DNA from 3 places in the Blautia sp. AM23-13AC genome. Region 3 is predicted to be linked to each of the others. Evidence: riboswitches for the same ligand, from Rfam matches in the RefSeq annotation. Region 3 holds a riboswitch; each other region holds the start of a gene.

Region 1 (11,031 bases), on a different contig from region 3:
ACTTACTTATAAGATACTTGATACAAACTAAGCTTAAAAGAATCATAAGTAGTATAAGCAACAGCCTTGTTATTTTTTTTCTTTTGTTTACCTTTTGTTCTATCTCCACTTTTACTGTTCAACCTCTATATAGTCTTCCGGTGCTGACGGCTGCTGTCCATTTGACATTGCTTCGGTCCATGCACTTGATAATGTTGTATCTTTAAGCTGCTCAATCTCACATTTCAGATTTATTTTTTTCAAAACAGACATTGTGGTGTCTGTAAGAAGAATCGAGTATTCCTTTTCTTTGTCTATTTTCTTATCATTAACTGTTAAGTCCTTTAACGAAAATCCACTTTCCTCTTGATTGACGATCATTTTCATACCGGATGCAATTGGTAATTCGTATTTATTGGTTACGTAAAAATTCTCATCAGCATCAGCAAGATAATTTTCCACGAGTTCATAAACCTGTTTACCATTGATTTTTGCAACATATAATGGTGTATCTGAACTCTTCGCTGTCATCATGCCAACCCGGCTGCTGGTGCATTCTCCTTTGTACATAGAAGAAGTGAAATAATAATATGGTGCCAGAGCCAGCTGTGCATCATTTTCTTCTCTGATCGTAGTTAAAATGGAAGATGCTGCATCACGGCCATTTCTATCGTTCAGTGAAATGGAATATTCATTTTCAAAATTCACCGTTGCTTTTTCTTCTGGATCTTTACGATTCATTACACTGCGAAAAGTATCATAAGCCTGTATTTCATCCATTTCCCCTGACAGTAATCCGTGAACAGCCTCAAGACTTGCATCAAATGATTTTTGGGCGGAATATCGGATATAAACAGCATTATGATTAATTTCCTCTTCCAGTCCAGGCACATCCTGCATCATGGTTGGAACATCTGTATTCAATGAAATAACACCGCTTCCATCCGCAATCAGCTTTTGCCCCTCTTCTGAAATCATACAATCCAGCACATCCAGCGCAGTATCCAGTTTCTCCCGGTCTTTTTCCAGGTTTTTGTTAAATGCAATGTTTAAGGACGGAGTCATGTACACATAGGATTCATCCGATGTCTGTGAAAAGTAAGGAATACGGATCAGCTCCGCATCCATCTGTTTCTGCAGCTGCTGCATAACCGTCGGATGTCCATGAAACATTGCTGATTTTCCTTCGACAAACATCTGGGTTCCTGTATTGATATCAATATTGATATCTTCTTTACCAAAATGCGAGTCCTTAAGAAACTGACTGGTTTCTGAAAAAATACGTTTCCATAATACATCATCAAACTTTACTTCATCCGCTGCAGTCTCTGCACCGTTTCGCCATTCAATACCATCCAGGCTTGTAAACTCACCGATTGCCGCCGCCTGGATGATTTCATTATTAGACCAGTCTTCCCTAAGATCCATGGAATACGGTTTTATGCCATTATCATAAAACTGCTGACAGGCCTGTACATATTCCTCATAATTTTCTGGAATCTTTACGCCATACTGATCAAACAGTGTTTTGTTGGCAATGATCGTCTGCGGAATACCACAGATTGGCAGCCACTGGATTTCATCCTCCGCATTCTTATAATATTGCACCGCATAAGAATAATACTTGGAAACAACATCATAAGAAGCAAAATCCATAAGATAAGGCTGTAAGTCCTGTGCATCTGTTCCAGAAAATCGACGTACTGTTATAATATCCGGTAATTCATCATGTTCTTTAAAATAACTGTATAAATCGGTATCATTGTTACCTATAATAAATTCAATATCCTGATCTGGAAACTGTTCATGGATATAGGGTGCAATATTTTTCATCAAACGATTTTCCCACAGATAAACGGTAAGATGATCATCATTTATAGATACTTCTTTCTTTGACTGTCCACATCCAGACAAGACAGCAGATGCTACAAGTACACCTGACACCACTGCTATCAGACAACGTTTTGCCTTTTTCATACTTTTATTTTCCTCATTCTTTCCTGATAAAATCATTATTGTTACGTCTATGAAATAACACCGTAAAAAAGCACCGTCAGACAGACAGTGCACCTCATTTTATGCAACTGGCTGCCATTTTAAAGGCCCTGTAGCTTTGCGTCCCAGACTTTCATCTGGTTTGCCAATTTCCTTATTATAGCTTTAATCTTATGCAAAAAACTGATTTTATTATACTTTAGTGTTCTACTATACACAAGAAAAAAATTAACATTTTAACGTTCAAAAACAAAAAAAGAACAGCCGATACATATACTCGAACTGTTCTCCTACTTCCGAAGTCCACGCAGCATTGACATTACTGTTTCCTGCTTATTTGTACTCAGATCGTTCCATATCCCTAGAACTTCTTTCTGTTTTTCTGTCAGATTCTCTGAATTATCTTCCTGAAAAAACTGCGATAATGTCACGCCCAAAGCTGCACATATTTTTTCAAGTGTGATCAGCGACGGCAGGTTTTCCTGCTCTGGTTCATATGGTACTTACAATTCCACGTTGTATGTGATAAACTATTATTGTCCATTTGGACTACCTTTACAATCCTTTTTACAACAAGTATACTTATTATATCGAAAAAATAATATGAAAATATCTGCAGAAATTATTAAGATATTGCCAAAACATAGAAAACAAATCACGGAGATAACAGAAACCACACTTCCCATCGGACAGATCGCCCTGCAGACCGGCTTCAGCCAGCAGTCCTATTTCGGAAAATGTTTCCGTGAAAAAATGAACTGCTCCCCACGGGAATACCGCAAGAACAGAACCGAATGCCGCTTTGTATAAAATGGCATCCGGTTCTGTTCTTTTTATTTCGCTGCGGCACTTGCCCAAAACGCTCTGTTTCTTCCCGCAACCCATTTATTTTCTTTCACACAGTAGCTTCCTCTTAAACGAATATCTTCTGAAGAACTTCCGACCTCTACTGCATATCGTCCTTTTTCCACTTTCCAGTGCATATCAATGTCCAGAAAAGCCATTTGATCCGTTTTCACCTCAAAGCATACCGTTTTCTTTTCGCCCTTTCGCAGGTGAATGCGCTTAAAACCTGCCAGTTCTTTTACTGGTCTTGTCAGGCTGGCATATTCATCTCGTAAATAAAGCTGGACAACCTCATCTCCTTCACAGCTTCCCGTGTTCTCAACAGCGCAGGAGATCTGAACCGTATCTGCTGCCTTTTCATTTCCCATCGAGATATGTAAATCCGAATATGTAAATGTTGTATACGACAGTCCGTATCCAAAATAATATCTCGGTCTGTGCGGCATATTCACATAATTGGCAAAACCGATACTGCCGCTCTGATCCCAGGAGGAACCATATGGATGATTGTAATAAACCGGAAGCTGTCCCACTCCATAAGCAACGGTAACCGGAAGTTTTCCTCCCGGATTATATATTCCGGTTAAAATATCAACTACTGCTTCTGCTCCTGTTTCTGATGGACTCCATGCTTCCAGAATAGCATCTAAATATTCCTCTGCAGCATCACTGGAAATCGGTCTTCCATCAAAGTGAACGCCAACCAATGGTTTTCCAAGCTGCGCAGCCTTGCGAATAAATGCATCCTGACATTTTGGAAGGTTAATATCAGTACTGTCAATTCCTTCTCCCATTGATGCCATGGAACACGTTCCGTGCTTACCGCCAAGCGTCAGTATCACAATGTCTGCCTGCTTTGCTGCCTGCAGCGCTTCTTCAAAATGACTTTCGTCGTTTCCTGCAATCGGATAGCCATATGCATATAAAATCTCACTTTCCGGAAAGCGGATTTGGAATTCTTCATACAGATTTCTGCATTGCGGTTTCTGTCTTTTCAGGATCTGATCAAACTGCTCTGTCTCATCAGACTGAATATTGGTTCCCGGAACCGTAATAATCTCATCTGCATCTGCCTGTACAACTCCGCTTACACCTGCAATAGAATTGGCAATCGCATAGGTAGACTCCATCATACACATATGTGTGTATCCACCAAACATTTTTCTGGCATACCCGGCATGCGGTCCGATCACCGCGATTTTTTTCCCTTTTGCCGCAATCGGCAATACGCCGTCATTTTTCAGCAGTACCATGGATTCTCTGGCCGACCGCAGGGAAGTGTTCCTGTCTGCTTCCTGCATTACAAGAGCATGAAGCTCTTTTCCTTCCAGCGCATAGGGATTTTCAAATAAGCCCATTCTGAATTTTCCCTCCAGAACCCGCAAAACCGCTGTATCCAAAATATGGATATCCAGTTTTCCACTTGAAAACATCTCTTTTAATTTCTCATTATAGCCAGTACAGGACGGCATCTCGATATCCATTCCCGCATGAAGACACATCGCACCGGCTTCTTCAAATGTTTCTCCAATATGATGTACACTATGCGCATTTCCCACTGCACCGTAATCGCTGATGCACATGCCGTCAAATCCCATTTTTTCCCGAAGCAGTTTCGTAAGCATGTTATGAGAAGCAGATACATCTTCTCCATTCACAGCGCAATAACAAGGCATAATACCTTTCAGATCTGACTCTGTGATTGCTGCCTGGAAAGGTTTTGCAAACACTTCTTCTAAAAGTCGCGTCGGCGTTTCGCTGTGTGTTCCATGAATTCCACCCTGCGAATTATGAAAAGCCACAAAATGTTTTGCCACACTTTCTGCTTTTCTTGAAGCAACTGTATTCTTTTGTATTCCTTTCGTATACGCTGCCCCCATCGCACTTACAAGGGAAGCATCTTCTCCATAACTTTCTCCAAAACGGCCCATACGCGGATCTCTTGCCACATCCAGAACCGGTGCCAGTATATGGGTAATACCACAGGCCGTTTCCTGTCTGCTCACAATTTCTGCAATCTGTTCTTCCAGCTTGGGATCAAAGCTTGCTCCCCTGCCAATCCCAGACGGAAAACTGGTGGAGTCCTGAATGAAGGCCCCGCACAATCCTTCCATATGAAAGATTGCCGGTATTCGATGGGCACTGTTTTCCATCACAATCTTCTGCACTTTTCTCTGCCATGCAGCCACTTCATCAAGTGTCTCCATCCTGCGCATTTCCAGCGTGCTTACTTCTCCCATTCCGTATTTTGTCTCCTGCTGAATTTTTTCAAAGTTATAGGCATCCTGATCAAAAGGAAAAACACAGTTAATCTGTGCCATCTTTTCATCAAGGCTCATTTCTTTGAGCAGAAGAGAGGCTCTTTCTTTGGCACCCAGTGTATGATCCCTATATGATTTCATTTAAATACGCTCCCCTTTCTCAAATAACTTCAGAACATGTAACAATCTTGCAACACTCCTTTCCAGATCTTTTCTGGTAATCCGTCTCTCCTGATAGGCCTGCAAAATCTGCCGGATCACCGGCGGGCCACCCGGCATCACAATATCATTTCCCGCTGCCACAGCATCGCCGCCATCTGCGACAATATCCATATCGCCCCAGTCAGTAACGACAACACCATCAAAGTTCCATTCTTCCCGTAAAATATGCGTACACAAATCTCGATTTCCAGCTGCAAGAACCCCATTAATTTTATTAAACGATGTCATAATAAAGGATACTCCGGCATCTCGAACCAACATTTCAAAAGGTTTCAGATAAAGTTCCCGCAATGCACGTTCCGTAAGGATGGAATCTACCGCATCGTACCGCTTCTTCGCACTTCCTCTTCGATACGTTTCCTGTTCATTCACGGCAAAATGTTTGGGGCAGACGCGGACAGGATGATTTTCCTGAACGCCCTTTGTAATCTGGACCGCACAGATTCCGGTCAGATAAGGATCCTCCGAAAAATATTCAAAATTTCGCCCGCAAAGCGGATTCCGGTGCAGATTGACTGCTGGTGCCAGCCATACGTCAACCGCTTTCTTTTCGCACTCTGCGCCAACCGCATTTCCAAACGCTTCCCACAGTTCTTTATTGAATGCGCAGGAAATCAGCATAGCCGTTGGCCAGGCCCCCGTTCCCACACCTGCCGGTCCATCTTTATAAAAAATGGAATGAATACCTTTTTCTGGCATAGCCGGGGAGACATATCCTTTTGCTCCGACTGGATGATCGTTTTTGGTCAGTGGATTTCCCTGACCATCCAATATAGTTTCCGGCTGTTCCTGTTTGCTGAACGCTGCAAATGGAATTCCAGGTCCATACCCCACACACAATGCAGCCAGCTGTTCGATACTGAAATTTTTTACTTGTTCCATTTCATCCCGTAAAAGATCATATCTTTCCTGCTCTTTTAAACCATCGGTCTCTTCTTTTTTCTTTTCATGCATTCGGACCTTTTTTCGTCCTTCTCTTGCAGATAGTACCTGCAAATGCTCTACATTGCAGTTTTGCACGCAAAGACGATTCACACATTTTTTAATTACGTAATCTTCTCTTATCTGGATTTCTCCTGCAAAAATTGTCTCACGGGATGAATTTCCGATAAAAAACTGATATTTTCCCTTTTCCAGGATATATGATGCAGATGTCTCAACATATCCTGCCAGATCCTGCATGGATATTCGGATCGAAATATTCTGTTTCTCCCCCGGAGCAAGAAGTCTCGTTTTTGCAAAGCCTTTTAATTCTTTTTCCGGTTTTTCCGACTCTGTACCAGAGCAGGACAAATAAAGCTGTATCGTTTCTTTTCCTGCATAATTTCCGGAATTTGTTACCTCCGTAATAAATTCCACCTCTTCTTTTTCCTGTTTCATCTCTTTCGGAAGAATCGTAAACGATGTGTAAGACATTCCATATCCAAAGGGGTACAATACCTGTTTCCGAAAAGTATCAAAATAGCGATACCCCAGATAAATGTCTTCCTGATACACCGTTACCGGGCTTTTCGTATATCCTGTACTTCCATTTGCCTTTGCATCCAGTCCATAATTTTCGTAAGTTAAAATTTCATCTTCCTGTTCTTTATTCCAGGTGAAATTTTCTGCTGTCGGGTAGTCTTTGAAAGACTCTGCCATGGAAAAACTTAATTTGCCAGATGGATTCACAGCCCCCGTCAGAATATCAGCTAATGCTCCGCAGCCTTCTTCGCCCGGAATTCCCAGAAACACCACGGCCTTAATTGCGGAATAGGCGTTCACCCACTGCATATCGATCATTCCATTAATATTCAGTACAACGATCACATGTGGAAAAACACAGCACACCTGTTCCAGCAGTTCTTTTTCGGATTCGGTAAGTTCATAATCACCTTTGATGTGCCTGTCACATTCTTCCCCACCAGCATTCCTTCCCAGCACAAAAACAGCGGTATCGGTAAACTCCCTGGCTTTCTGCATCAGCTGCTCCGGAATGTGATACTCTGTCCACATCGGCTGATATTTTCCAAAGATCTCATACATAAAACCACAGTTCATATTTTCTACATTTGTGATATCAATACCGTCAATCACAAACTTTTCCGATTCGTTTTTTTGATGGCTGGTATAAAATTGTTTTAACCCTGCTTCTGCACAGATTCCTCTTTTTTCACATTCACATAAGAGATTCTTGTTTGCAAGGGATTTGGATGCTCCCGAACCGTTTCCCGAAAAAATGGTTTCTATCTGTGCCCGTCCCAAAAAAGCCACCTTTTTTTCTTTTAATGGCAAGATCTGCTCTTCATTTTTCAAAAGAACAATTGATTCTTCCACAAGTTCCTGAAAAATACTTTTTTTCATCTCTTTTCCTTTCTTTCTGCTGATGTCTTCATAAACAAGCCTCTTTTGTCTATTTACGCAATATAACATGGACTTCATGCATTTTTCCATCCTTGAAATCAGGCAGCACAAACCCATCTGCTTTGTCGGACATATCGCAAACTGCTCCGTCTGTCTTAATTTCAAGCACTCCTTTTTCCAGATGATCTGGATTTTCGATGATTACATGATAATCAGCACCTCGAAAATGTCTGGTCACTTCTGCCTTTTCCCATTCTTTCGGCAGACACGGATCGATCCGCAGTCCATCGTAATCCCGTTTGATTCCGAGAATTCCTTCGTACAATCCCATCATGCACCACGCAGAAGTTCCCGTTGTCCAGGACTGGTAGGATCTTCCATAATATCCGGGATTAGTAGAATAACAGTTTGTAAAAACATATGGTTCTGCTCCGGATTGCATGGATGGATTTTTATCACTGTCCGGCATAATTTTTTTCAGTGTTTCGAATGCTTTGCTTCCTCTCCCCACCTTGCAGTCCATCAGAATTTTAAACCCTGTAGCATGACAGTATACACCACCATTTTCAAACAATCCTGGCAGCATGCCGGACATTCTCCCTACATTTGGCGAATACTTCTGATACGGCGGAAGATTTAACGGAAATCCAAAATCATGCTCCATGGAATCCACTGCTTTTAATATCTTTGGTAATTTCTCTGCATCTGCAACATCTCCTAAAACAGCCCATGTCTGCGCGTTCAGATAAATTTTGCTTCCTTCGCTGTTTTTGGAACCAATATTCTCCACATCACTTAACGCCCGCATGTACCACGCTCCATCCCATGCATATGCATTAATGCTGTTTCGTAAGATACGATATTCCTCTGCTATTTTTCCGGCATATACCTGATCGCCTTTTTTCTTCAGTAATGCTTCTAATTCCTTCAGTGCCAGGCAGAACTGATGGGAAAGCATTACGGATTCCGCATATTCATCCGTTGTAACATTGAGTGCATCATTCCAGTCCGCAAAATAAATCCGTACCAGTCCATGCTTTCCTTTATCCTGCAGCAATCGATTCACAGCCGCTTTCACATGATCCAGAACAGCCGCCTTCCCTCCATCCTGCCATTCAATCTCCAGATCCAGGATAGAAAAGTCTCCCGTTTCTTTTATCAGCTGGCAGACAGCCCATATGATCCAGAACGGCTGATCGGAATACCGGGTATCATCATAAGGATACCACGTAAGAACTCCATGACCATCCCGAAACTGATGGCGAAGACATTCCAGAATCTCTTTTTTTGCTGTTTCCTGCCGATAGTTTAACAGGCCGACTGCAATCTGAAGATTATCGCGGACTCCTTTTTTCCCGACAATGCAAAAATCTACCTGTTTTTTCACCCAGTTATTCATCATGTGATTGATTTTTTCATCCGGCGTTTCCACGGTCAGCGAACGATATTTTTCCAGATAATGCGTTTCTGCTTTTTCAAGTTCCTTTTCCACAGCTGCAGAATTGGAAAACTTTTCCGATACCGCCCTTGCCTCTTCGAGTGATTCACTGATTCCAAATACAAACTGTAATTCTTTTTCTTCTCCTGGCTGTAGCACAATTTTATGCTGCAGCACACCGCCAAGAATAAAAAGGGCCGCTTTGGAATTTGTACAGTCTTTTCCCTTTACGACAATGTCCGGTCTCTGGAAAAGCGCGCTTGCTGATGCATCCAGCCTTGTTATGGTACTGGTTGTCCCGCAAAATGCTTCCAGATTTCCATCATATGCGTATGCCAGCTCTGATGCTGCCAGAAATGCGTTGTATCTTTTGTGCGGTGCGAAAGGATGTGCGGATCTGCAATATACACCCTTTAACTTTTCATCATAATCTGTTTCCATACAACGATACATTTCATAATATCGCGGATAAGAAAAGCCCTCCAGATAAAAGCTGACTGCTGAAAATATGCTGAGATGGCGCTGTCTTTCCCCTGTATTTTTTATTTTCAAAGTCCACACTTCCTGGTATCCTTCTTCCGGTACAAACAGCCGCCAGGAACTTGCAATATTCTGATAAGAAGACTGGATTCTGGAAGATCCAATGCTGTGTACGCACTGATAATTTTCTACTTCCGTATTTAATGGACCTTCGCCGATATTCCAGCATTCTTTGCTTTTCTCGTCTCTTAGATAGATATATCTTGCATCGTCCTGATTCATCATACACATATCTGCTTTTTCACTGAGGTAATAGCTGCGCCCATGTCCTGTCTGGGAAATCTGCGCACAGTAATGATTTTCATTCCACAGATAATTATACCAGTATCTTGGTGTTCTGGTTTCTGTTATAATGCAGGAATTTCCATCTTCTGAAAATGTATAAGGTTTCTTTTTTTCATTGCATAATGTATCGCTCATTTTCAATTCTCCTTATTTTTAACCTACAGAGCCTGCCACTGGCAGTTTCTGTAAATTGAATGACAACTGCAAAGTCGGTACAGTCTTTCCTGTACCGACCTTGTAGTTTCTCCGTTTATTTTTTCTCTTTTCTCGCAAGTACTTCTTCCCGCATCTTTGGTAATTTTTCTTCCAGATCAAATCTGGTAAAAATCAGGAACATAGCCAGGTTTACAACCAGCGGAAGATAGTTGGAAAATCCATAAATCGAATATCGCATGGAAGCAGTTGCACTTTCCAGCGATGCCTGATATCCGCCAATGGCAAGAAATGCGGATAAGATAACAGATCCAAGGCCGCTTCCCACTTTACTTCCAAATCCTATGGCTCCGCCCGACATTGCAACTAATTTCTTTCCATATTTCCATTCGTTATAATCTACCGTCATTGCTGTTAATACGCCGTACAGACACATCAGTGGAATCTGGATAAAGCTCGCCACAAGGCTGGTTGCTGCATAAACCATAAAGTTTTCCGGAATAAAGCAGCGGATCAGGGATGGAATGGCAGCTCCCATTAACCCAAGCTGAATTGTTTTTGTAACACCCAGCTTCGAAATGATCGGCTTGGAAACCACAAATCCGATTACCGTTGCCAGCATACCTGCCGCTCCTATGACTGCAACAAGATTATCGTTGCCAAAAATCCATTTTGCATAGTATGTACCCGAGGCTGCTGCCACTGCAGCGGTAATATTGGTAATCAAATTGAACAGAAGAACGATCACCCAGTATTTATTCTGCAATAACATTTTTATAGCATCTTTAAATGGAACTGCTTCCTCTTCTTCTGTTTCTGATGCGTTTTCCGATTCGCTTTCATAATCCGAAGCAAATTTTGCTTTTCTTCCATTGTTGTAGCAGATCAGGAAAAGTAATAAAACGCCAAGTGCAAGCGCAACACCATATTTGATCCATGCACTCTGTGTACCACCCAGCATATTGGTTA
Region 2 (11,031 bases), on a different contig from region 3:
GTATTACAATCATGCCAGTTTTCCTGCGGATGTTCACTTCATCCGAAGCGGTCATTGAACTTGGCGTTCGCTATTCTGTCGTTGCGTTCGCCTTTACACTCATTGTTACCGTCAGCATGGCGTTTGAGAAATTGTTCCAGACAGTAGGAAACATGAAAACGACCATGATAAGCTTGATGTGCGGGTGCATCATAAACATTGTCTTAGATCCCGTTCTGATTTTTGGCTATGGCCCATTCCCGGAAATGGGAATCAAAGGCGCTGCGCTGGCGACCGGCATCGGACAGGTTCTGACGCTGACGATTTACCTTGTAGTCTATCTTGCGCGGCCAATTCGCGTGCATATCCGCAGGCAGTACATTCTCCCCAGCAAAAAGATGGTAATAAAGCTGTACTCCATTGGCATTCCCGCAACCCTGAATCTCGCGCTTCCGTCTCTTTTGATTTCGGCGCTCAATGTGATTTTGGCGGCATATTCCGAAGTGTATATTCTGGTTTTGGGAATCTATTACAAATTGCAGACATTTGTCTATCTTCCAGCGAATGGCATTGTGCAGGGGATGCGCCCCCTGATCGGCTATAACTACGGCGCGGGGGAACACCAACGGGTCAGCCAGATCTTTAAGATTGTTTTGTGCATGAGTGGTATCATTATGGTGTTTGGGACAGTAATATGTCTGCTGATCCCCGGACAGTTGATGGGGCTGTTTACCCACACAGAAGCGACGATTCAGGCCGGGGAAACCGCCTTACGCATCATCGGGGCCGGGTTTATCGTCTCGGCGGTTTCTGTTACATCTTCCGGCGCATTGGAGGGACTTGGGAAAGGAACTCCCTCCTTACTGATTTCCCTTTGCCGGTATGTAGTGGTCATCATCCCGGCTGCGTTTTTACTCAGCAGGTTTTTCGGAGCGGTTGGCGTCTGGAATGCGTTTTGGATCACGGAAGCGATTACTGCAATCATTTCTATTTGTGTTTACTACAAGGCAATAGTACAAAGCCAGCTGAGCCAGTCAACAGTAAAATGAACGTTGCTTTGCGCCGCCGTTGACAGCCCCGTCTGCCTTTGCAGATAGGCAATCAAGGGGCGACAGCACGGAGTGCTGCCGCCCTCTGCCATTATTCAGAAAGGGGGATTTTCCATGACCGAACACGAAAAGTATCAAGAACATATCCGGCATACACACGATGCCTTTTGCAAGACCGTTATTCGCCACGCTGCCATAGACGCAGCCCGGAGCATACGCAGCCGCCGCAAGCGGGAAATCTCGCTTGAATATCTGATAGAAGAAAAACACTATCCATTCAGCACCACAGATAAATACTTTGCGGAGCAAGCTGCCATGAACAGCTATCCGCTTTTCGTCTGTGGTCAGATGGTGCTTTTGGAAAGTCCAGAGCTTGCCGCAGCGCTGCCCGCACTATCACAGATGGAACAGGAAATCATTTTCCTGTACTACTTCCAACGATTGACGCATAGGGAGATTGGAAGGAGATATGGACGGGCTGGCAACACAACCGGGCGGCGTATTCAGATGATTTTACGGCGGCTACGGGCAGAGTTGGAGGGCTTGTCCTATGAACCAGCTACTTCCCTATGAAACAATCGTTAAGGCAAGCGAGGGGGACCCGGAAGCTGTTGCCGCCGTTCTATCTCATTATGCCGGATATATCCGCTCTTGTGCGAAAATGGACGGACAGATTAACACGGATATGCAGGAGCATATCGTCAGGCAACTGATAGAAAGCCTGTTGAAGTTCCGCTTTGACCGCTAAACAGAAAAGTTGTATAATTAGAGCCTGACAAATTAAACTTCAATGAGGGTAGAGCAAATGGAACAGATTATCAATTATAGAGACATACCCACAGATAAAAGGATTGACATATTAAATGCTCTTGAGCGAATAGGTTTTTTTCCGGCATACGGCGGCGTGAAAACAATGCAGCAAATTATGGAAAAGTCAGTTCCAGGTTCAGGCCCACAATTCTATTTCGTTTTCCGTGAAAATGAGTTGATAGGGTACAATTTTCTCATTGGGGACACTAAGAAATATAAAGCGTTCCCATGGCTTGCTATTAGCAATATGGATGAGCAGAAGTTGACTGTTTGTGAAGAACTGATGAAAATACAAATTGCCTTTTTTGAAGAACTCGGAATGCAAAAGATAGCAGATCATTGCGTTAGGATTATGGAAGATTACAGAAAAGGAATTGGAAAGCGGACAGAAAGCGATTGCAGATAAATTCCATTTGAAAAACGGCTGACAATTTAATACCGCCGCCCATCACAGCGGCAGATAAGCAGTAAATCTTGAAAAGGTTTACTGCTTTTTTTGCGCCCATTTTCAAAAATCTTTGGCAAACCACACCGCCGGATTGTTGTAGGGAGCAGACAGGGAAAACAAAAAAATTTCCGTGCGTTTGCCAAAACGCCCCCTTTTCACCGTTGTAGTGGTGAACAGCGGGCAGAACACGCCGCCGCAATCGCTATATTGGTGGAGCAAGCCAGTATATCCGCAAACCAGAGCCGCCGAGGAAAGCGGTAGTTTTTTAGAGCAAGATTCTACCACGGTGCCAAAATCCGCATATCTGCGGTTTTGCCCCTTTGGTAAATCTTGTTGGGGAGTGCCTTCCCCAAACCCTGCTCATGCGCCCTGTCGGGCGAGAAAGGAGGTCAACGCTTGAAGAAAAAATACAACACACCCCACCGCTGCCATGTGGTCAAAACCCGCATGACCGAGGAAGAATACGCCGAGTTTGCGGAAAGGCTTTCTGCTTACCACATGAGCCAAGCCGAGTTTATCCGGCAAGCCATAACCGGGGCAGCCATACGCCCCACCATAACCGTTTCCCCCGTCAACGACGAGCTGCTTGCCGCCGTCGGGAAGCTAACCGCCGAATACGGCAGGATCGGCGGCAACTTAAACCAGATAGCCCGGACGCTGAACGAGTGGCACAGCCCCTACCCGCAGCTTGCCGGGGAGGTACGGGCGGCGGTTTCCGACCTTGCCGCCTTGAAGTTTGAAGTCTTGCGAAAGGTAGGTGACGCTGTTGGCAACATTCAAGCATATCAGCTCTAAAAATGCGGACTACGGTGCAGCCGAGCAGTATCTAACCTTTGAGCATGACGAGTTTACCATGAAGCCCACCCTTGACGAAACCGGGCGGCTCATACTCCGGGAGGATTATCGGATAGCCACGCTGAACTGCGGCAAGGAAGATTTTGCCGTTGCCTGTATGCGGGCAAATCTCCGATACGGTAAAAACCAAAAACGGGAAGATGTGAAAAGCCACCACTATATCATTTCCTTTGACCCACGGGACGCAGCGGACAACGGCTTGACCGTAGACCGGGCGCAAGCATTGGGAGAGGAATTTTGTGCCGAGCATTTCCCCGGACACCAAGCCATTGTCTGCACCCACCCGGACGGACACAACCACAGCGGCAATATCCATGTTCATATCGTTATCAATTCTCTGCGTATTGAGGAAGTACCCTTGCTGCCCTACATGGACAGACCGGCAGATACCCGTGCCGGGTGCAAACATCGCTGCACGGACGCTGCTATGGAATACTTCAAAGCCGAGGTCATGGAGATGTGCTACCGGGAAAATCTCTATCAAATCGACCTGCTCCATGGCAGTAAAAACCGCATTACCGAGCGTGAGTATTGGGCGCAGAAGAAAGGACAAGCCAAACTTGACAAGGAAAATGCCACCCTTGCAGCCGAGGGGCAGCCTGCAAAGCAGACCAAGTTTGAAACCGACAAGGCGAAGCTGCGGCAGACCATACGGAACGCCATGAGCGAAGCTACTACTTTTGACGAGTTCTCCGCTTTACTTCTGCGGCAGGGTGTGATCGTCAAAGAGAGCCGAGGGCGGTTGTCCTACCTTACCCCGGACAGGACGAAACCCATTACTGCCCGAAAACTGGGAGATGATTTTAACCGTGCCGCCGTTCTTGCCCTTTTGGAGCAGAACGCCCACAGAGCCGCCGAAAAGACCGCACCCATACCCCAATACCATACCGCTGAAACAAACCGCACAGAGCGAGGAAAAACGCAGAAAATCGCCCCGACAGGCAGCATTCAGAGAATGGTTGACCGTGCGGCGAAGCGAGCCGAGGGAAAAGGTATCGGCTATGACCGTTGGGCGGCTGTCCACAATCTCAAACAGATGGCGGCTACCGTTGCCGCTATGGAGCAATACGGCTTTACCCCGGATGTCTACATCGACAAGGAGCTGACACGGGCATCCAAACGGGCGATTGAAACGCTGGGCGAGAAGGACATCTATTACATCTTCACTCCGCTCATGCCGAACACCAGCACAAGAATTATCCTGAAAAAGCCGAAAACCGATTCCAGTATCCGTAAGGTGTGGTTGCCGAAAACGCTTGCCTACATTCTGCGGGAATGGAAGAAGTCCCAAGACGAGTTGAAAGGCTTCCTGGGCGACGAGTATCAGGATTTCGATCTGGTGGTGGCACTTCCCAATGGACGGCCCTGCGAGGATCGGATCATCCTCAAAGAGTTTGCAAAGCTCCGTGAGGACGCAGGGCTGCCGAAGGTGGTCTTTCATTCTCTCCGTCATTCCAGTACCACCTACAAACTGAAACTGAACCACGGCGATCTGAAAGCCACCCAGGGCGATACGGGTCATGCCGAGATCGACATGATAACCAGTATCTATGCTCACATTCTGGACGAGGATAGAAAGGTCAATGCTCAGAAATTCGAGACTGCCTTCTATGCCAAGCCTGATCTTCGCAACGTCCGTCCGCCGGAGGAACCGACAAAATCGGAGCCTGCGACCCTGGACCTTGAAAGCCTTGTGGAGCAGCTTCAGAAGTCGCCGGAGCTGGCGAGTGCGCTCGCAGCCCTGATAGCGGCGCAAGCCCCGGCAAAGTGATCCGAAAAATCGAATTAGCAAAACGCAGAATTTTCTTAGCAAATTTCTGAAAAGCGTTCGAGTCCAATTAGCAAATATACATCATGCGGCGTATAAAAATCTCTCGGTAACGGAAGTGAAATTACCGGGAGAAGGAGAAACAAAAAAACGCTGCAAACCCTGAAAAAAGGCTTGCAGCGGTGCTTTCTGGCGTCCCAGAGAGGATTTGAACCTCCGACCCCACGCTTAGGAGGCGTGTGCTCTATCCAACTGAGCTACTGAGACATTTATTGGTTTTATTCAATTTTCACTGCTCGAAGGAATCGAACAATCTGCCGCTTAGGAGGCGAGTGCTCTATCCAGCTGAGCTATGACGACACATGCCGCAAACCCTTGATTTTACTGGGTTTCTGGGATTTTTCCCTTCGGCCATATATAAGATTATCAACTCTATTTCGAGTTGTCAATCTACAGATTTTTTCGATTTGGTAACATTAGAATGCTCCCCAATTTGGGGAATGCTTTGTTGTCACCTTTGGCATTTTTCAGAATAGATTCGAACTGAAAGTTGTTTTTCATTTTTTCCCTTTGGGGAATGCCTCGGCTTTCTCTTAGGAGGCGGACACTCTATCCTACTGAGCTACAGAAACAAAAATTATAAATGTTTCAGCCAGGTCAGCAACAAAAATATTATACTATATTTTTGCTGCTTTTTCAAGACGAAACACATACTTGCGATTCTGCAGTTTACTTCAGGAATTTTCCATTGTGAGTACCTGATAAATTCTCTTATAGGCTTTTTCATAGGTCCAGCAGCCTTCGACATTGTTGTAGTATTCATTATTTTTTTCGACAACATATTCTAAATCGTTTTCTGTCATGAGTCTGTATTTCATCGTACACCTCCAATGTTAAAAACAGTAATCTGCCAAAATCCAGAGGTCATTATATCATATTCCGATGGGAAAGGAGAAGAGAGTCTTACAGCAATGAATTAAAATAAAAAAAGAATCTCGGCAAAGCAGTCGAAAGGCTGTGACGCAAAGCTACAAGGCCTGTAAAATGGCAGCCAGCTGCGTAAATATGGAACATTTCTTATAAAATAAATAGGGAGAAATGACTGAAATGCACGGTAGGAGAATCTATGGTGCTTTTTTATTGCCTGCGAAAAGAAAATACGAGAGGAGGAGTTTGCATTTTCCCGCCATCCGGCGATCACCGCATTTACGAGCATGAACGTGGAGACACCGACCATCGTGGCGTATCTGTTTGACCACCCGCTGTATCTGGTGGCACTGATTGCAGGTGTGCTGCTGTTCTGCTTGCGGAGGATAATGCACTGAATGCAGAGGTTGCGACGGAGCTGCTCGGAAGCCTCGGCCTTGTCGTGGACTGGGCGGAGAATGGTTCCAAGGCCGTGGATCAGTTTGAAGCGTCGGATCCGGGAAGCTATTTTGCGATCTTCATGGATATGCAGATGCCGGTGATGGATGGCATCGAGGCGACGAAAAAAATTCGAAACAGTGTGCGTGAGGACAATGATGTTCCGATTTTTGCGATGACAGCAAATACTTTTGCAACGGACCGCAAGCGGTGCGCGGACGCGGGCATATTCCGAAACCGGTGAATTTAAAAGAGATTCAGACGACGCTGGACGAGAAAGTGCGGACGGCATGTGCCGGATAACGGGACGGATTAATAACAGAAAAATTTGGAGAAGGGGCTCTACTGCTTTGGATTGCAGTGGAGCCTTTTTATGGTGTATCATAGGAAGTAAAAGAAAACAGGGGAGAATCACGGAATGGAAATTGCAGAAAATATCACATGGACCGAGGAACTGGAAAGGCTGGATGTGCTTCTTTCGCAGGGGCAGTTCGAGCTGCTGCTTCCGGGTGAGCGGTACGGGGGAGGAGAAAAGGAGATCTGGCTTGTCTATCTGATGAACGATGCGGCAGAGAGCTTTCTCGTTTTTCATGACGCGGAGCTGACGGGAACGTATCAGAAGGAATACGAGGGAGAAATAGATGCCGCACTGGAAAAAGACGGGGAGCAGTACGTTCTGATCGTGCGGCAGAAAGAGACGGTGTGCACGCTGTTTTTCAGCCGCCTTTCACTGGAAGTGCATCTGTTTGATTACGGAAAAACGGGTCATTTCTGGGTGGACGGATACGAGTATCTGCGGCAGATTGAGTTCCGTATTGCGATCCTGCGGGACAAGCTGGAATACCTCGGCGAGGCGTTCTGCACCGAGGAAGAAATGCGTCTGGCATCGCTGGCCAATTTCCCGCCGCTCAATTTCTGCTGCTACCCGGCCGTGCCGGATCAGTATCTCGTACCGTCATGCCCGTGGTGGGAAGCGACGGAAGAGGCAATTACGGAGATGAAAAAACTGGCATCGGAGGCAGGCGATAAAGTGCTGCTGTGGTATCTTGCACTTTATGAAAAATGGCAGGGAAAACTCCTCGCAAAACAGATCGCAAAACTGCTGCATACGAGCCGCCACGCGAAAGTCGTGGATTTACTGGAAAAAAAACTGGCCCGCGAAGCACAGAATTATCCGAAACGACGCTTCACCGGCGAAGAAGGAACCCAGATCCGAAAAATCCAGGAGCAGGCAATGAAACGGAAAAAGATACTGGAAGCCGAAGGAAAACGCGCATCATTGCTGCGCGAGGAGCCATTCTTTTATGCACGGGATTCGGTGGAATATAAGGTCCATCTGATGATCTGGGGAACGAGAGGGAAAGAGCGGGTTGTGGAGGTTGAGACGTTTAAAATTTCCAGAACGCAACGGCAATGATCAGCTCCTTTACGGACGAGCCGGAAGTGATTCAGTTTTAATGCCAGTAGACAAGAAGTCCCCCGCTTCTAAAGTGGTGGGATGAATTGTTAAAAGAAACATAACGGCAGTGGCGGGCGGAGAGAAATCGGTATCCTCCACTGACATGAGGTAAGTCACAGTCGAACTATTTTCGACATGTCAGACTCCGTGAAAATACCGACTGTGAATTGAAACAAGGGATAAGGTAAAATAGAAAGCGCTTATTTGAGGCGGGAATGAAATCTCAAATAAGCGCTTTTTCTATACGCTGCCGCCAAGTCAGGCTGCGGGCAGTTTATAATATTTCGATGTATGCTGGCGGTAGAGCAGCAGCAATCCGCGGATGCAGAGCTCGATAGCCATGGCGATCCACATGCCGCGCAGGCCGAGCGGGGTGATGAGAAGCACCGCGAGACCGAGGCGGATGACCCAGATGCTGCCAAGGTTCAGAAGGCTTGGCACAAACGTATCGCCTGTTCCGCGGAGGGCTCCGGCGGCAACGATGGAAGCGCCGAAAAACGGCTCGGCGAGCAGTTCGATGCGGAGTACCTCGGCGGCAAACGAGCGCACCTGCGGGTCAGGAGTCAGAATGCTAAAGACGAACGGACAGAAGATCATCATCAGACCTCCAGTGATGGCCATCAGGACTGCGCCCATGGCAATGCAGATATTTCCGTAGCGTTTCGCCAGCTTGTAATTTCCGGCGCCGTAGCTTCTGCCGACGAGCGTTGTCGCGGCGGAACCGATGCCGTAGCCTGGCATGTAGCAGAGGCCTTCGGCGGTGACGGCGAACGAATTGGCCGCAATCGCAATGGAGCCGAGCGGGGCAATCAGCATGGTGGCAGCAACCATGGCGCTGTTCATCGCGATTTCCTGTACGGCAACCGGCACACCAATTTTGAATGCAGTTTTCAGAATTTTCGTATCAAAAACCGTTTTTTCCTTCCGGCGGAGACGCAGCCGCGGATTGCGGACACAACAGAACCAGGCACCCGTGAGGCTGATGACGGCGCAGGCCAGCATCGTTCCCATACCGGCACCCATGACACCGAAAACCGGAATCAAAAGAGCATTGAAAATGATATCGAGCACGCACATGACGGCATTTAAAATACTGGGCGTCACCATATCACCGCTGCACTGCAGGAAGGACGACATCAGCGAGTTGAGCTGGGAAAACGGAAGCATGATGGCAAACATCATAAAATAGAGCGTGGCATTCCGCCGGATCTCCTGCGCACCGCCGAGCCACCCCGGCAGCGGATGACTGATCAGAAGCCCGATCAGGCACAAAACAGCCGACACAACAAGCGCGGACGCGATGCCATGCCGCACAACATCCCTTGCCTTCTTGTCATGATTTCCCCCGATCTGATGCGCTACCTGAACAGAAAAACCGGCTGAAACCGCATAAATCGTACCGCTGAGGAGCCACGTCGTCGACGAAACCAGTCCGATCGCCGCCGAAGCATTCGCCCCAAGCGCGCCGACCATCGCGGAATCAATGTATTGCATCGCAATCGTAGTAATCTGTGTAAGAATCGCAGGCAGACTTAATCGCCCGACCTGCTGAATCTGCGGTTTCAGTTCAGTCCAGTTTATTCTATTCATCATTTTCTCCAGAACATGTATTTTATCGTATGGTTTTTCTTAAGAATGTAAAGATAAATGCGTATTTTACGCTAACATGTTTTGAAGAAAGTGTCAATCAAAAACGAGGTTTAATTTGACTTTTTTCTATGCGTATTAGGCATAGGGGCGGAGAGGATTCGAATTTAATTTTCCGGCGGAAGGTTGTTCTTCACAGCGGGGTTCGCCTGGGTCGTGTTGGTTGCAGTCGGCAGGGAATCTGTCGGGGCGACCGGGCTCATGAGGACGCGGCCGGTTCCGCGGTAGACGTTGACGAGGCCTTCACCGCTGACGGCGGAGCCGACGAGGGTTTTGGTGGAGCGCTCTACGGTGAAATCAAGGTTGGAGGACCAGCAGACGGCGAGGTTTCCATCGATTTTCAGTTCGTCGTTTTCGAGTTCGACTTCGATCAGCTCGTCCTCAGGTACGTTGCTTTCGAGGGCAACGGCGCCTCTGCCGACGAGGCTCAGATTGAAGAAGCCTTCGCCGCCGAGGACAGCGGAGGAAATGCTCTTGCGGGCGGTCAGTTTGGTTTTGACTCTGCCGTCGCAGGCGAGGAACATGCCGTCCTCAATCGTCATTCCGGAGGAGCCCCATTTCTCGACATCCACAAGAATGATGTATTTGTAGGTCGGTTCCAGCACGAGATATCCGTCGCCGACGTACTCCGGTTTTACGGCAGATTCCTTTGTCATGGCGCCTTTGATGGCCTTTCCGAACAGGTCGCCGATCCCTTTGATTCCGGCGGTCGCCTGTACATGGCCGCCCATCCACTGCATCGCACCGGACTGGATAATCGCGGAGTGCTCCTTGTCCAGTTCAATGACAACCTGGCGGCGGCGCACATTCATTTTGCTCATGTAATACTCCTCCATGGCAGTCATCGGCGAGACGCTGGAATCCTGGAGATATTCCATGACGTGGAAATTTTCGATGGACTTGGTGAATTTCCGGTTTTCGTTTTCGAGATTTAAAATTTTCATAGGCACGTTCCTTTCTTTCATTAAGAAGAAAAATAGTGATCCGTCTTGTTTCTTTTATTATACAGGAAAGAAAGCAAAGAGCACAGAAAAATTTAGAAAAAAAGGAAATCTGGAAATCATGTTGTCCATTTTTCAGCGGAGTGATAAGATAAAGTTCAGAAAACGCAAGCAGTACGGTCAGAGGAGGAATTTATTATGAGTACAATTACTGTCAGAGATGCAAAAATAGAGGATGCCGCACGCATTCTGGAGATTTATGCTTATTATGTAGAATACACCGTCATTTCTTTCGAGTGGGACGTGCCGTCTCTGGAAGAATTTGAGAACCGCATGCGTGATATCATGAAAAAATATCCATACCTCGTCATCGAGCAGGATGGAAAAATCGAAGGTTATGCATACGCACATGCCTTTGTCGGCCGCGCCGCATACGACTGGTCGAGCGAGCTGACCATTTATCTCGATCACAATGCAAGAAAAGGAGGCCTTGGCCGGAGACTGTATGAAGAGCTGGCGGACCGCCTGAAAAAAATGGGCATTCTGAACCTCTACGCCTGCATCGGCTATCCGCAGGTCGAGGATGAATATCTGACGAAAAACAGCGCCGAGTTCCATGCGCATCTCGGATTCGAACTCGTGGGAACCTTCCACAACTGCGGCTACAAATTCGACCGCTGGTACGATATGGTCTGGATGGAAAAAATCAT
Region 3 (11,031 bases):
GTTTAACCGTGGTTCTTTGCCAGTGGTTAGTGGTATTTCTGTGGAAATTAATGAAACGGAAGATGGCTATACATTAAGTAAAGTTACAAAGGATGGAAAGGCAGTTCGGGATGAGGATGCTTTCACGGTGACCTGTCTTGCCACACCGCAGCATATGGAAACTTATCCTGTAGATGAAAATATGATATTTGATGGAGAAGCTACCTCTGTGAAAGATACCTGGACAGCATATGTTTCAGGTGGCAATGCCGTTCTTGCAGAAGCTGAAGATTACATAACCCTGAGGTGAGAAGAATGGATGTTAAGAATTCTAATAGAAATAGAAAGAAACCTGTCAGGAAAAAAGGATTGAGAATAGTTGCCTTTCTTCTTCTCTTTATAGGAGTTGTTCTGGCTGTTTTCCGATATTATAAGTTTATGTCGAAATCTATTTATGAGGAAAGTGTTTCTCATCTGACGGAAGTTTTTCATCAGTCTGATCAGATGCTGAGAGAACTGACAAATAAGAACCTGACTTACCTCCATATTTAGGGTGAAAATCTGCAGAATATCTCTGGTGAAAGCGAAATCCTTGATTATATAGAGCAAGCACAGGAAGATGCAGGTTTTTTAGACTTCTATTTTCTATCAGCGGTCGGAGACTATAAGAGGGTAACAGGAGAAACTGGGTACCTTGGATTGCAGGAAAATATTGAAGAGGAGATCCGGCAGGGAAAAGATGTGATCGCGAATGTAGCAGTTCCCGGAAAATCCCAGCAGCTTGTTTTTGCCACACCTGAGGCTCATGGAATTTATCAGGGATTTGAATACGATGCAATTGCCATTGCTTATGAAAATTCTGATATCGTAGATGTGCTGGATATTTCTGCTTTCCATGGAAATGCTCAGAGTTTTATTGTTCATTCGGATGGTCGTGTTGTAATTGCTCATTCTTCCGAGTTATGGGGGAACGTGTATAATTTCTTCGGCTTTCTGAGAAGGCATTCTGATATGTCTGAAAAAGAGATCAATGTCCTTTTGGAGAAGTTTAAAGCGGGACATACTGATGCGATGTTGCTGAATCTGGATGGAAGAAATTATTATCTGGTCTATGAAAAATCGGATATTCAGGACTGGATGTTTCTGGGACTTGTCCAGTCTGATATTGTCAATGCCAGTATGAATAATCTGCAGTTTACCACGATGCTTCTTGTTGGAGCTGTTGTACTTTGCATTGCTGCCTTTTTTATCAGTCTTATTATCCAGAAAAACAGGACAAATCTCAGAAGAAAGGATGCGGAGATCCGGTACCGTGATGAGCTGTTTCAAAAGCTTTCCATGAATGTGGATGACGTTTTCCTGATGCTGGATGCCCAAACATATCAGACGGATTACATCAGCCCTAATGCGGAAAAACTGCTGGGTATTACAGTAGAACAGATCCGCAAGGATATTCGTGTTTTAAGAAAACTGCACCCTGCAGATTCCGAAGACTCGCAGAAGAATCATCTGAAAGAAATTCCGGTTCATGAACAGCAGGAGTGGGATTTTGAATCTATACATCAGAAGACAGGGGAAAGGCGCTGGTTTCATAATATTGCAATGGGAAGTGAGGTAAACGGGGAAAAGAAATATATTCTGGTTATGTCAGACCGTACCTCTGACTGGAAAATGAACCAGGCTCTTTCTGAGGCAGTCCATGCGGCAGAGACTGCAAATAGGGCGAAGAGTATTTTTCTTTCCAATATGTCTCATGATATTCGGACACCAATGAATGCGATTATTGGATTTACGACACTGGCTGTAAGTAATATTGATGACAAAAATAGGGTTCAGGATTATCTGGGCAAAATTCTTTCTTCCAGTAAGCATTTGCTTTCACTGATCAATGATATATTGGATATGAGCCGGATTGAGAGCGGAAAGATCCATCTGGAAGAAACAGAAGTCTGTCTGTCGGATGTGCTTCATGATCTGAAGACGATCATCAGTGGACAGATTCATGCGAAGCAGCTGGAGCTTTATATGGATGCCATGGATGTTACGAATGAGGATGTCTATTGTGACAAACTGCGGCTGAACCAGATACTGCTGAATCTTTTGTCAAATGCGGTTAAGTTTACTCCGGCAGGCGGAACCGTTTCTGTCCGTCTCAGACAGTACCCGGGAAAAGCAAAAGGCAGCGAACTGTATGAATTTCGGGTAAAGGATAACGGAATTGGAATGAGTCAGGAATTTGTACAGAAGATCTTTTCTCCTTTTGAGCGAGAGCGGACTTCTACAGTCAGCAGGACTCAGGGTACGGGACTTGGAATGGCCATTACCAAGAACATCGTGGATATGATGGGCGGTACTATTGAGGTTCAGACAGAGCAGGACAAGGGCACCGAGTTTATAGTCCGTCTGCCATTTCGGACTCAGCCTGAGCATCATTGCATAGAGAAGATTTCGGAACTAGAGGGTCTTAAGGCATTGGTTGTAGACGATGACTTTAACACCTGTGACAGTGTAACAAAGATGCTTGTAAAGGTTGGAATGCGTTCGGAATGGACAGTCTCGGGTAAAGAGGCTGTTCTCCGTGCACGACAGTCAATGGAGCTGGGGGATGCATTTCATGCTTATATCATCGATTGGCTTCTGCCGGATATGAATGGAATTGAAGTTACACGTCAGATCCGGAGTCTTGATGACAATACGCCGATCATTATTCTGACTGCATACGACTGGTCAGATATCGAAACAGAAGCCAGAACTGCAGGAGTGACTGCATTCTGCGCGAAACCTCTGTTTATGTCAGATATCAGAGAGACTCTGATGGCTGCCATCGGTCAGAAACAGGCCCGGGCAGAGGATAAGATTCTTCCGGCAGCAGATTTAGATTTCAGAGGCAGGCGTATACTTCTTGTGGAAGATAATGAACTGAACAGTGAAATTGCAGTGGAAATTCTGAAAGCATATGGATTCCTGGTTGATACAGCAGAAAATGGAGCAGAGGCAGTGGAGAAAATTAAAAATTCAACACCGGAGGATTATGATCTGGTACTGATGGATGTGCAGATGCCTGTAATGAATGGATATGAGGCTACCAGGCAGATTCGTGCGCTTACTGATCCGGCACTGTCGGGAATTACCATTCTTGCCATGACTGCTAATGCTTTTGATGAGGACAGAAAGAAAGTTCTGGAATGCGGTATGGATGGATTCTTATCCAAGCCAATAATTATTGAAGAATTGATTGATACGTTACAAAAGAATCTGGATTAGGCGCCTGGAACATCATAAAACCCACAAGGTAGAAGAGGGAAATGGAAATCAGGCAATCAGGAGCCTTCCAGGTGCATGGGAAAAGCAGACAGGAAACAGAGGCTGTGTATCGGAGAAACTGTATCAGCTTTGTGATACAATGGTTGCACCGGAATATCGTCCGCTGATACGTCCATTTCGGGTGTTTCTACACTTTCAGCCAGATTGAAGACGGAAGAATGTATTTATACAGAATACAGGATGTGTGATGGCAGCTGGCACAGGATGCTTTTTATTGTAAAAAAGCGGGATGAGTCTGGAAATGTAACCCATGTTTTATGAAAATCCGGCAGTGCAGGCGAAGGTGAATGAGCAGGTAACAGTAATGTCCATGCTTCGTGGACTTCGGAAGTAGAAGAACAGTTCGAGTATATGTATCGGCTGTTCTTTTTTGTTTTTGCACATTAATACGACAATGTTTTTCTTGTATACAGTAAAGCGCTATAGTATAATAAAACTAGTTTTTTTACATACGTTTAAAAGCTATAATAAGGAAATCGGCAAACCAGATGAAAGTCTGGGACGCAAAGCTACAGGGCCTTTAAAATGGCAGCCAGCTGCATGAAATGATGTGCACTGTCTGTCTGACAGTGTTTTTTTGTGGTGTTATTTCATAGGCGTAACTATAATAATTTTACTGGGAGAGAGAAAAATATGAAAATAAATAAATCAGTATTGCAAAGGGGTATCATTTTAGTATTGTGCAGCTGCATCCTTTTTTCAATCTGTCCGGTTTATGCTTTTGCAGCAGAAAATCAGAAAGAGAGAGTTGTCAGGATTGGTGTACCGGATGATACATATGATAAGATAAATGAAAATGGAAAAAGAAGCGGATACGGCTATGAATATCTGCAGAAAATCGCAGGTTATACCGGGTGGAACTATGAATATGTAGATTGTACATGGGAAAATTGTTTTGACAAATTAAAAAATGATGAGCTGGATATGATAGAAGGAATCTCTTATACGGAGGAACGGGCAGAGACTATGCTTTTTTCCGCTATTCCAATGGGAGACGAAAGATATTATGTCTACGTAAAACCCGATCATACAGACATCTCATCCTCTGACACTGCATCTTTCAATGGGAAAAAGATTGGGGTGCTTATGGGTTACCTGTCGGAAATGGTATTGAACGAGTGGGAAAAGAAATATGATCTGCATACACAGCATGTCAATGTTTCAAATAATGAAGATGCTTTGAAGAAAATTGCAGACGGAGAAATTGACGTTTTTGTATCGTTAGAGGATTCCCGTCTGGGTGGGTACGGAATGGTGGCCTTAACGAATCTCGGAAGTTCAAAAATATATTTTGCGATTGGCCAGAGTCATTCTGATTTAAAGACAGAGCTGGATAATGCTATGAGAAGGATCACAGATGATGATCCTTATTATGCAGATGAACTGCATAAGCAGTTTCTGTCAGTGGCCAGTGTATATTTTCTGACGGGAGAAGAACAAAAATGGCTGTCAGAGCATGGAGAAATCAAAATCGGTTATTTGATAAACGATGGCGGGGTCAGTACTCTTGATACAGAAACCGGAAAAGTGAGCGGCCTGATCACGGATTACATCCAGCTTGCACAAAACTGCCTGAAAGGGCAGACTTTGAAATTTAATATCAAGGGGTATGATTCACAAGAGGATATGCAAAAAGCGTTGCATGATGGAGAAATTGATATGATTTTTCATGTGATGCAAAATACGAATGCTGCCGAAGACCTGGGCTATGATCTGACAGATACTGTCTGGAAGTATAATATGGCGGCTGTAACGGTTAAAAAGAGTTTTGATGAAAATGCTGAAAATACGGTTGCGATACCAAGAGAAGAGAGTGATTTGAAGTCTTATGTTTCCTATAATTATCCACAGTGGCATGTGAAGGAATATGCTACCTGGATGCAAAAAAGGCTGTATATAATGGAAAAGCAGACTGCATGATTATGGCCTCAGGCAAGCTGAAACAATATTCCGATGATAATAAACTGTACAGTGTTTTTCTGGAAAAGTACGGTATGGTGTCGTTTGCAGTCAGACGTGGAAACAGCATGCTGCTGTCTGTCCTGAATAAGACGATAAAAACAATGTCTGCTTCAAAATTCTCCAATGCTGTGTATATGTATGACAGTAATCTGAAGAAAGTTACGGTAAAGGAGTTTATAAGGGACAATTTCTGGAGTTTTATGTTGCTTGTTGTATCTGTTTTTTTGATCGTGCTGATACTGATACTTGGATTCCTCCGAAAAGCCAGAATTGCAGAGAAAAAGGCAAAAGAGGCACAGCAGCAGGCAGAAAAGGCGAACAGTGCAAAGACACATTTTTTGAGACAGATGAGCCACGATATCCGGACACCTTTAAATGGAATTATTGGGATGATCAATATATCAGAGCGTTATTATGGCGATAAAGAAAGATTATATGAATGTAAAGCAAAGGTAATGGAATCCATGGACTATCTGCAGTCCCTTCTAAATAATGCTCTGGATATCGGAAAAGTAGAATCTGGAACATTACAGTTGGTAAACAAGCCATTTGATCTGGTTGCAATGCTCGTAAAACAGATTTCGATTATTGAGACAAATGCAAAGGAGTATGGTATCCGCTTTGAAGGCGGAGCTTCCATGAGTACTTTTCATCACAGATATGTTATTGGCAGTGAGGAATATCTAAACCGTCTTCTTATGAATCTTGCCGGAAATGCCGTTAAATATAACCGAAGAGGTGGTAAAGTAAGCCTGTATTTCAATGAGATTTCAAGTGATGACAAGACGGCAGTTTTTGAATTTGTATGTTCCGATACGGGACTTGGTATGAGCGAAGAATTTCAGAAACATGCATTTGAATCCTATGCCCGGAAAGGAAAAGAAACAACGAATGGATATAGTGGTGCCGGACTTGGACTTTCTATTGTAAAAGATATTGTGGACAGGATGAATGGAACAATCAAACTGGAAAGTAAAGAAAATGTAGGTACAACGTTTACCGTTACGATACCACTTGAGATTGATCATAATGCTGAGAAGGAACAGCAAAAAAAAGTGGAAAAGCCTGATCTGTCGGGGAAGAGTGTATTATTAGTTGAGGATAATGAGCTAAATCTGGAAATTGCAAAAATGCTGCTGGAAGATGAAAAAATGGTTGTGACTACGGCAGAAAATGGCAAGGAGGCTGTGGATATTGTTTCTCAGTCAGTTCCAGGCAGATTTGATTTTATTTTTATGGATATTATGATGCCGGTAATGGATGGATTAGAAGCAGCCAGACAGATAAGAACATTGAACCGTAAAGATACAAAAGAGATACCCATCATTGCGATGACAGCGAATGCATTTCAGGATGATATCAGGAACTGCATAGATGCCGGAATGAATGCACATATTGCAAAACCCATTGACAGTAAAAAAATAGAGGACACTTTGCTATTGGTTTTAAAACAAAAAATGCAGTAAGAAAATTCTTTGTGTTGTGTTTCTGGCAGCCCCGGTCAGGGCGGCAGATTCAGATGAAGATATTGATGCGGCAGTGCAATTTTGTTAAACCAGGAGGTTGACAAGGAGATGTATAGAGAAATATATTTGACAGACAGACAGACAGACAGACAGACAGACAGACAGACAGGAGATTTAATATGATTTCGAGAGCAAAGAAATATGTGGCAGTATTACTGGCTTTTGTATGCGTGTGTATGATATTTTCTCCCCAGACTGCATATGCAGCCGAGGACAGTTCGCAGCATGAAACTGTCAAAGTCGGTTTCTTTGCCATGGATGGTTATCATGTGATGGATGAAGAAGGCAACCGCAGCGGGTATGGCTATGATTTTCTTCGGCTGATGGCCCGTTATTGGGATGTAGATTACGAATATGTCGGATATGATAAGAGCTGGGATGATATGCAGCAGATGCTTGAAGATGGCGAGATTGATATGGTAACATCTCCCCGCAAAACACCGGAAAGAGAAGAAAAGTTTGATTTTTCACGTCCGATCGGAACCAATAATGGGATTCTGACCGTCCGCAGTGACAACAGCACGATTGTGGATGGCAATTACAGTACTTACAACGGTATGCGTGTGGCACTTTTGAACGGAAGCACACGAGATAAAGAGTTTGCGGATTTTGCAGGCAATAAAGGATTTACATATGATTCATTTTATTTTGATACGACAGAAGAGATGGAGGAAGCTCTTCAGAGCGGAAATGTTGATGCTATTGCTGCCACTTCTATGAGAAAAACAAATAATGAGCGTATCTTGGATAAATTTGACAGCGGCGATTTCTATGTCATTGTTAAAAAAGGTAATACAGAATTGCTGAATGAGATCAATTATGCAATCGACCAGATGAATGCAGTTGAGGGTGACTGGAAAACGACACTTTATAATAAAAATTATGAAAGCATCGAAACTAAGAATCTGGAATATACGGAGAAAGAAAAAAGTATTATTTCACAGTATTCCAAGGACAACCCGCTTCATGTTCTGTGTGATCCGACCCGTTATCCATATTCTTATAATGAAAATGGTGAGATGAAGGGTATTATCCCGGATTACTTCCGGAAAATTGCAGACTATGCCGGGATTTCCTATGAGTTTCTTACACCTGCCACCAGAGATGAGTATATTGCTTATCAGAAAAATAAGGAAACCACAGATATGAGCATCGATGCGCGCCTGGAAACAGATAACTATGCTGAGACGAAAAAATGGGGGATTACTGCACCTTTCATTACGATGCAGCTGGCAAGGGTGACACGGCGTGACTTTGATGGAAAAATTAATGTTGTTACTACTGTTGACCAGACAGCATCAAATTCCATTGAAGATGCAATGGCGCCCGGTGCAGAAAAACTGATGTGCAGTACCCGACAGGAAATGATGGAAGCTGTCCGTGAGGGTAAAGCAGATGCTGCCTTCGTCTACTATTACATGGCACAGGCGTTTGTGAACAGTGACACTACGGGCACCATGACATATACTCTGCTGGAACAGCCTACATTCACCTACCGCATGGTAATTTCATCAACTGAGAACCATGCGCTGGCTGGTATTCTGACGAAAGCAATGTATGCCATGCCCCAAAATCTTGTTGAAGATCTTGCAGCACAGTATACCACATACAAAGCAACAGAGCTGACATTTGTTGACTGGATCCGTCTGCATCCTGTTGTTACTGTTTTGGTTCTACTTATTTTTGGATGGCTGCTGACTGCTATGGCTGTGATAATGGTGCATCTCAGTGCAAGAAAAAAAGCTCAGAAGGCGGCCCAGGAGAAAGCTGAGGAAATGGCGGAACTGGCAGAGCATGCACAGGCTGCAAACAAGGCAAAAACAGCATTTTTGTCACATATGTCCCATGATATGAGGACACCGATGAATGCAATCATAGGATTTACCAGTATTGCAATGAAAAACAATCCGTCAGACGAAGTGAAAAATTGTCTGGAAAAGATTGACGAAAGCTCAGAGTATTTACTGTCGCTGATCAATGATGTATTAGATCTGACCCACATCGAAAGTGGAAAAGTGAAATACAATCCGGTACCGGCGGATGTGAAAAACATTACAGATTCTGCATTGGATATTATAAAAGGCTTTCTTACGAACAGGGATATCAACTTTAAGATTCAGCGTGAAGATGCAAAGATTCCGAATGTACTTGCGGATCCTGCACGCCTGCGCGATGTGCTGGTCAATATTCTGAGCAATGCCGTAAAATACACTCCGGATGGAGGAACGATTACCTTTGAAGCCCGGTGTCAGGAAAAGGGCGGGGATGGATATATAAATATGCGTTACCGCATTTCGGATACTGGTATTGGCATGAGTGAGGAATTTACAAAAGAAGTTTTTGAGGAATTTGCACAGGAAGATTCCGATGTGAGAACGCAGTACCATGGAGTTGGACTGGGGATGGCTATCGTAAAGAAGTATGTAGATATGATGGGTGGAACCATTTCCGTGCAGAGTAAAAAGCATGAGGGAACCACATTTGCTGTGGATATTCCTTTGGAAATTACAGATAAGGAATGTAATAAGTCAGACACAGGTATTTCTGAAAAGGTGAATCTTACAGGTGTGAATGTCCTTCTTGCAGAGGATAATGAACTGAATGCAGAGATTGCTGCCGTGCAGTTGGAAGAGTTCGGGATGAATGTAGAAAGAGTTGTGGATGGAAAGAATGCTGTTGAGATTTTCAGAAATCATCCGGAAGGCACATTTGATGTAATCCTGATGGATATCATGATGCCTGAAATGAATGGTTATGAAGCAGCAAAAGCAATCAGGGCAATGAATGACAGACCGGATGGAAAAAACATTCCTATTATAGCAATGACAGCTAATTCATTTGCAGAAGATGTTCAGGCATCACTGGATGCAGGAATGAACGCACATTTGTCAAAGCCGATTGTGATTGATGAGGTTATAAAAACGATTATAAGGTATGTATATCATTGATTAGCAGAGGTTCATGAATTAGTGGAGTACAATTGACAGGAGCTTCGAATGTGTCATTTTTGTGTCAGAAAAAATGGTTTCGTTGCCAGAAATGCAAATATTTACAAGGCTTTTTGCAAATAAGGACACTTTTTTTAAACAAAAGGTGTTCTTTTTTTATTCCTGAAAACTTTCTATAATGATGTCAGTACAGTGATGATGAAATACTTGCTTCGGCGGGTGCACAGCAGATATTTCATTTTCTATGTGGGGGAATCTGGAGGAAAGATATGAGTAAATATTATTTAGCAGTAGACATTGGGGCGTCAAGCGGAAGACATATTTTGGGACATCTGGAAAATGGAAAGATGGTTCTGGAAGAGATCTATCGCTTTCCGAACGGCATGAAGCCGGTAAACGGAGAAAAAATATGGGACATTGAGGCTGTTTTTGGAGAAGTTGTAAATGGAATGAAAAAGTGCAGAGAACTGGGAAAAATACCGGTCAGTGTCGGCATTGATACATGGGCAGTAGACTTTGTACTTCTGGATGAAAACGATAAGAGACTGGGAAATGCCGTAGCGTATCGCGATGACCGCACCAAAGGTATGGATGCGAAAGTTTATGAGACGGTAGCCGAGGACGAACTGTATGCGACAACCGGTATTCAGAAGCAGATCTTCAACAGCATCTATCAGCTGATGGCCTTAAAAGAGAAAAAGCCGGAACTTCTGACAAAAGCCAGGACATTCCTGATGATTCCTGATTATCTGCATTTTCTGCTTTCCGGCGTAAAAGCGCAGGAATATACGAATGCAACAACAACCCAGCTGGTGAATCCAAAAACCGGAGACTGGGACAGAGAAAGAATCGAAAAGCTGGGTTATCCGGTCGAAATGTTTTTACCGATTCAGGAGCCTGGTACCGCGATCGGACATTTAAAAGAAGAAATCCAGAAAGAAGTTGGGTTTGACTGTAACGTAGTGCTTCCGGCAACACACGATACCGGATCTGCAGTGGTTGCCGTACCGAGCAATGACAAAAACGTTCTTTACATCAGTTCCGGAACCTGGTCCCTGATGGGAACGGAACTTCTGGAAGCGGATTGCGGAAAAGAAGCGATGCAGCGGAACTTCACAAACGAGGGCGGCTACAACAGAAGATACCGTTTCCTGAAAAATATCATGGGACTGTGGATGATTCAGTCGGTGCGGAAAGAAATTGCGGCAGACCAGAGCTTTGGCGAAATCTGCGAGAGTGCATCAAAATGTACGATTCCGTCCATCGTGGATGCAAACGATGACCGTTTCCTG

Evidence for each region. A riboswitch is a leader RNA that binds a small molecule or an ion and turns the genes downstream of it on or off. The one in region 3 is predicted to bind cyclic di-GMP.
Region 1: it holds a riboswitch for cyclic di-GMP, as region 3 does, so the genes downstream of both, DW642_RS11085 (ABC transporter substrate-binding protein) here and DW642_RS06880 (transporter substrate-binding domain-containing protein) in region 3, are expected to answer to the same signal.
Region 2: it holds a riboswitch for cyclic di-GMP, as region 3 does, so the genes downstream of both, DW642_RS13580 (response regulator) here and DW642_RS06880 (transporter substrate-binding domain-containing protein) in region 3, are expected to answer to the same signal.

Annotation. Positions count from the first base shown of each region.
Region 1 is NZ_QTUL01000009.1:83,719-94,749, forward strand. Features, by position in the region: gene DW642_RS11085 (ABC transporter substrate-binding protein) at 112-1,956, opposite strand; cyclic di-GMP riboswitch class I at 2,056-2,131, opposite strand; gene DW642_RS16800 (helix-turn-helix domain-containing protein) at 2,578-2,784, shown strand; gene DW642_RS11100 (glycoside hydrolase family 3 N-terminal domain-containing protein) at 2,808-5,222, opposite strand; gene DW642_RS11105 (glycoside hydrolase family 3 protein) at 5,223-7,646, opposite strand; gene DW642_RS11110 (GH36-type glycosyl hydrolase domain-containing protein) at 7,696-10,044, opposite strand; gene DW642_RS11115 (MFS transporter) at 10,160-11,031, opposite strand, start outside.
Region 2 is NZ_QTUL01000015.1:8,365-19,395, forward strand. Features, by position in the region: gene DW642_RS13540 (MATE family efflux transporter) at 1-1,028, shown strand, start outside; gene DW642_RS13545 (RNA polymerase sigma factor) at 1,143-1,601, shown strand; gene DW642_RS13550 (helix-turn-helix domain-containing protein) at 1,579-1,776, shown strand; gene DW642_RS13555 (hypothetical protein) at 1,834-2,244, shown strand; gene DW642_RS13565 (plasmid mobilization protein) at 2,683-3,081, shown strand; partial or broken gene DW642_RS16565 (relaxase/mobilization nuclease domain-containing protein) at 3,053-4,220, shown strand; tRNA gene DW642_RS13575 (tRNA-Arg) at 5,100-5,176, opposite strand; gene DW642_RS15900 (hypothetical protein) at 5,644-5,787, opposite strand; cyclic di-GMP riboswitch class I at 5,897-5,972, shown strand; gene DW642_RS13580 (response regulator) at 6,255-6,518, shown strand; gene DW642_RS13585 (DUF3878 family protein) at 6,693-7,691, shown strand; gene DW642_RS13590 (MATE family efflux transporter) at 7,992-9,323, opposite strand; gene DW642_RS13595 (AIM24 family protein) at 9,488-10,324, opposite strand; gene DW642_RS13600 (GNAT family N-acetyltransferase) at 10,520-11,031, shown strand, end outside.
Region 3 is NZ_QTUL01000004.1:161,150-172,180, reverse strand. Features, by position in the region: gene DW642_RS16220 (hypothetical protein) at 1-289, shown strand, start outside; gene DW642_RS06885 (response regulator) at 679-3,243, shown strand; cyclic di-GMP riboswitch class I at 3,772-3,847, shown strand; gene DW642_RS06880 (transporter substrate-binding domain-containing protein) at 3,937-5,223, shown strand; gene DW642_RS06875 (response regulator) at 5,400-6,731, shown strand; gene DW642_RS06865 (transporter substrate-binding domain-containing protein) at 6,911-9,739, shown strand; gene rhaB (rhamnulokinase) at 10,009-11,031, shown strand, end outside.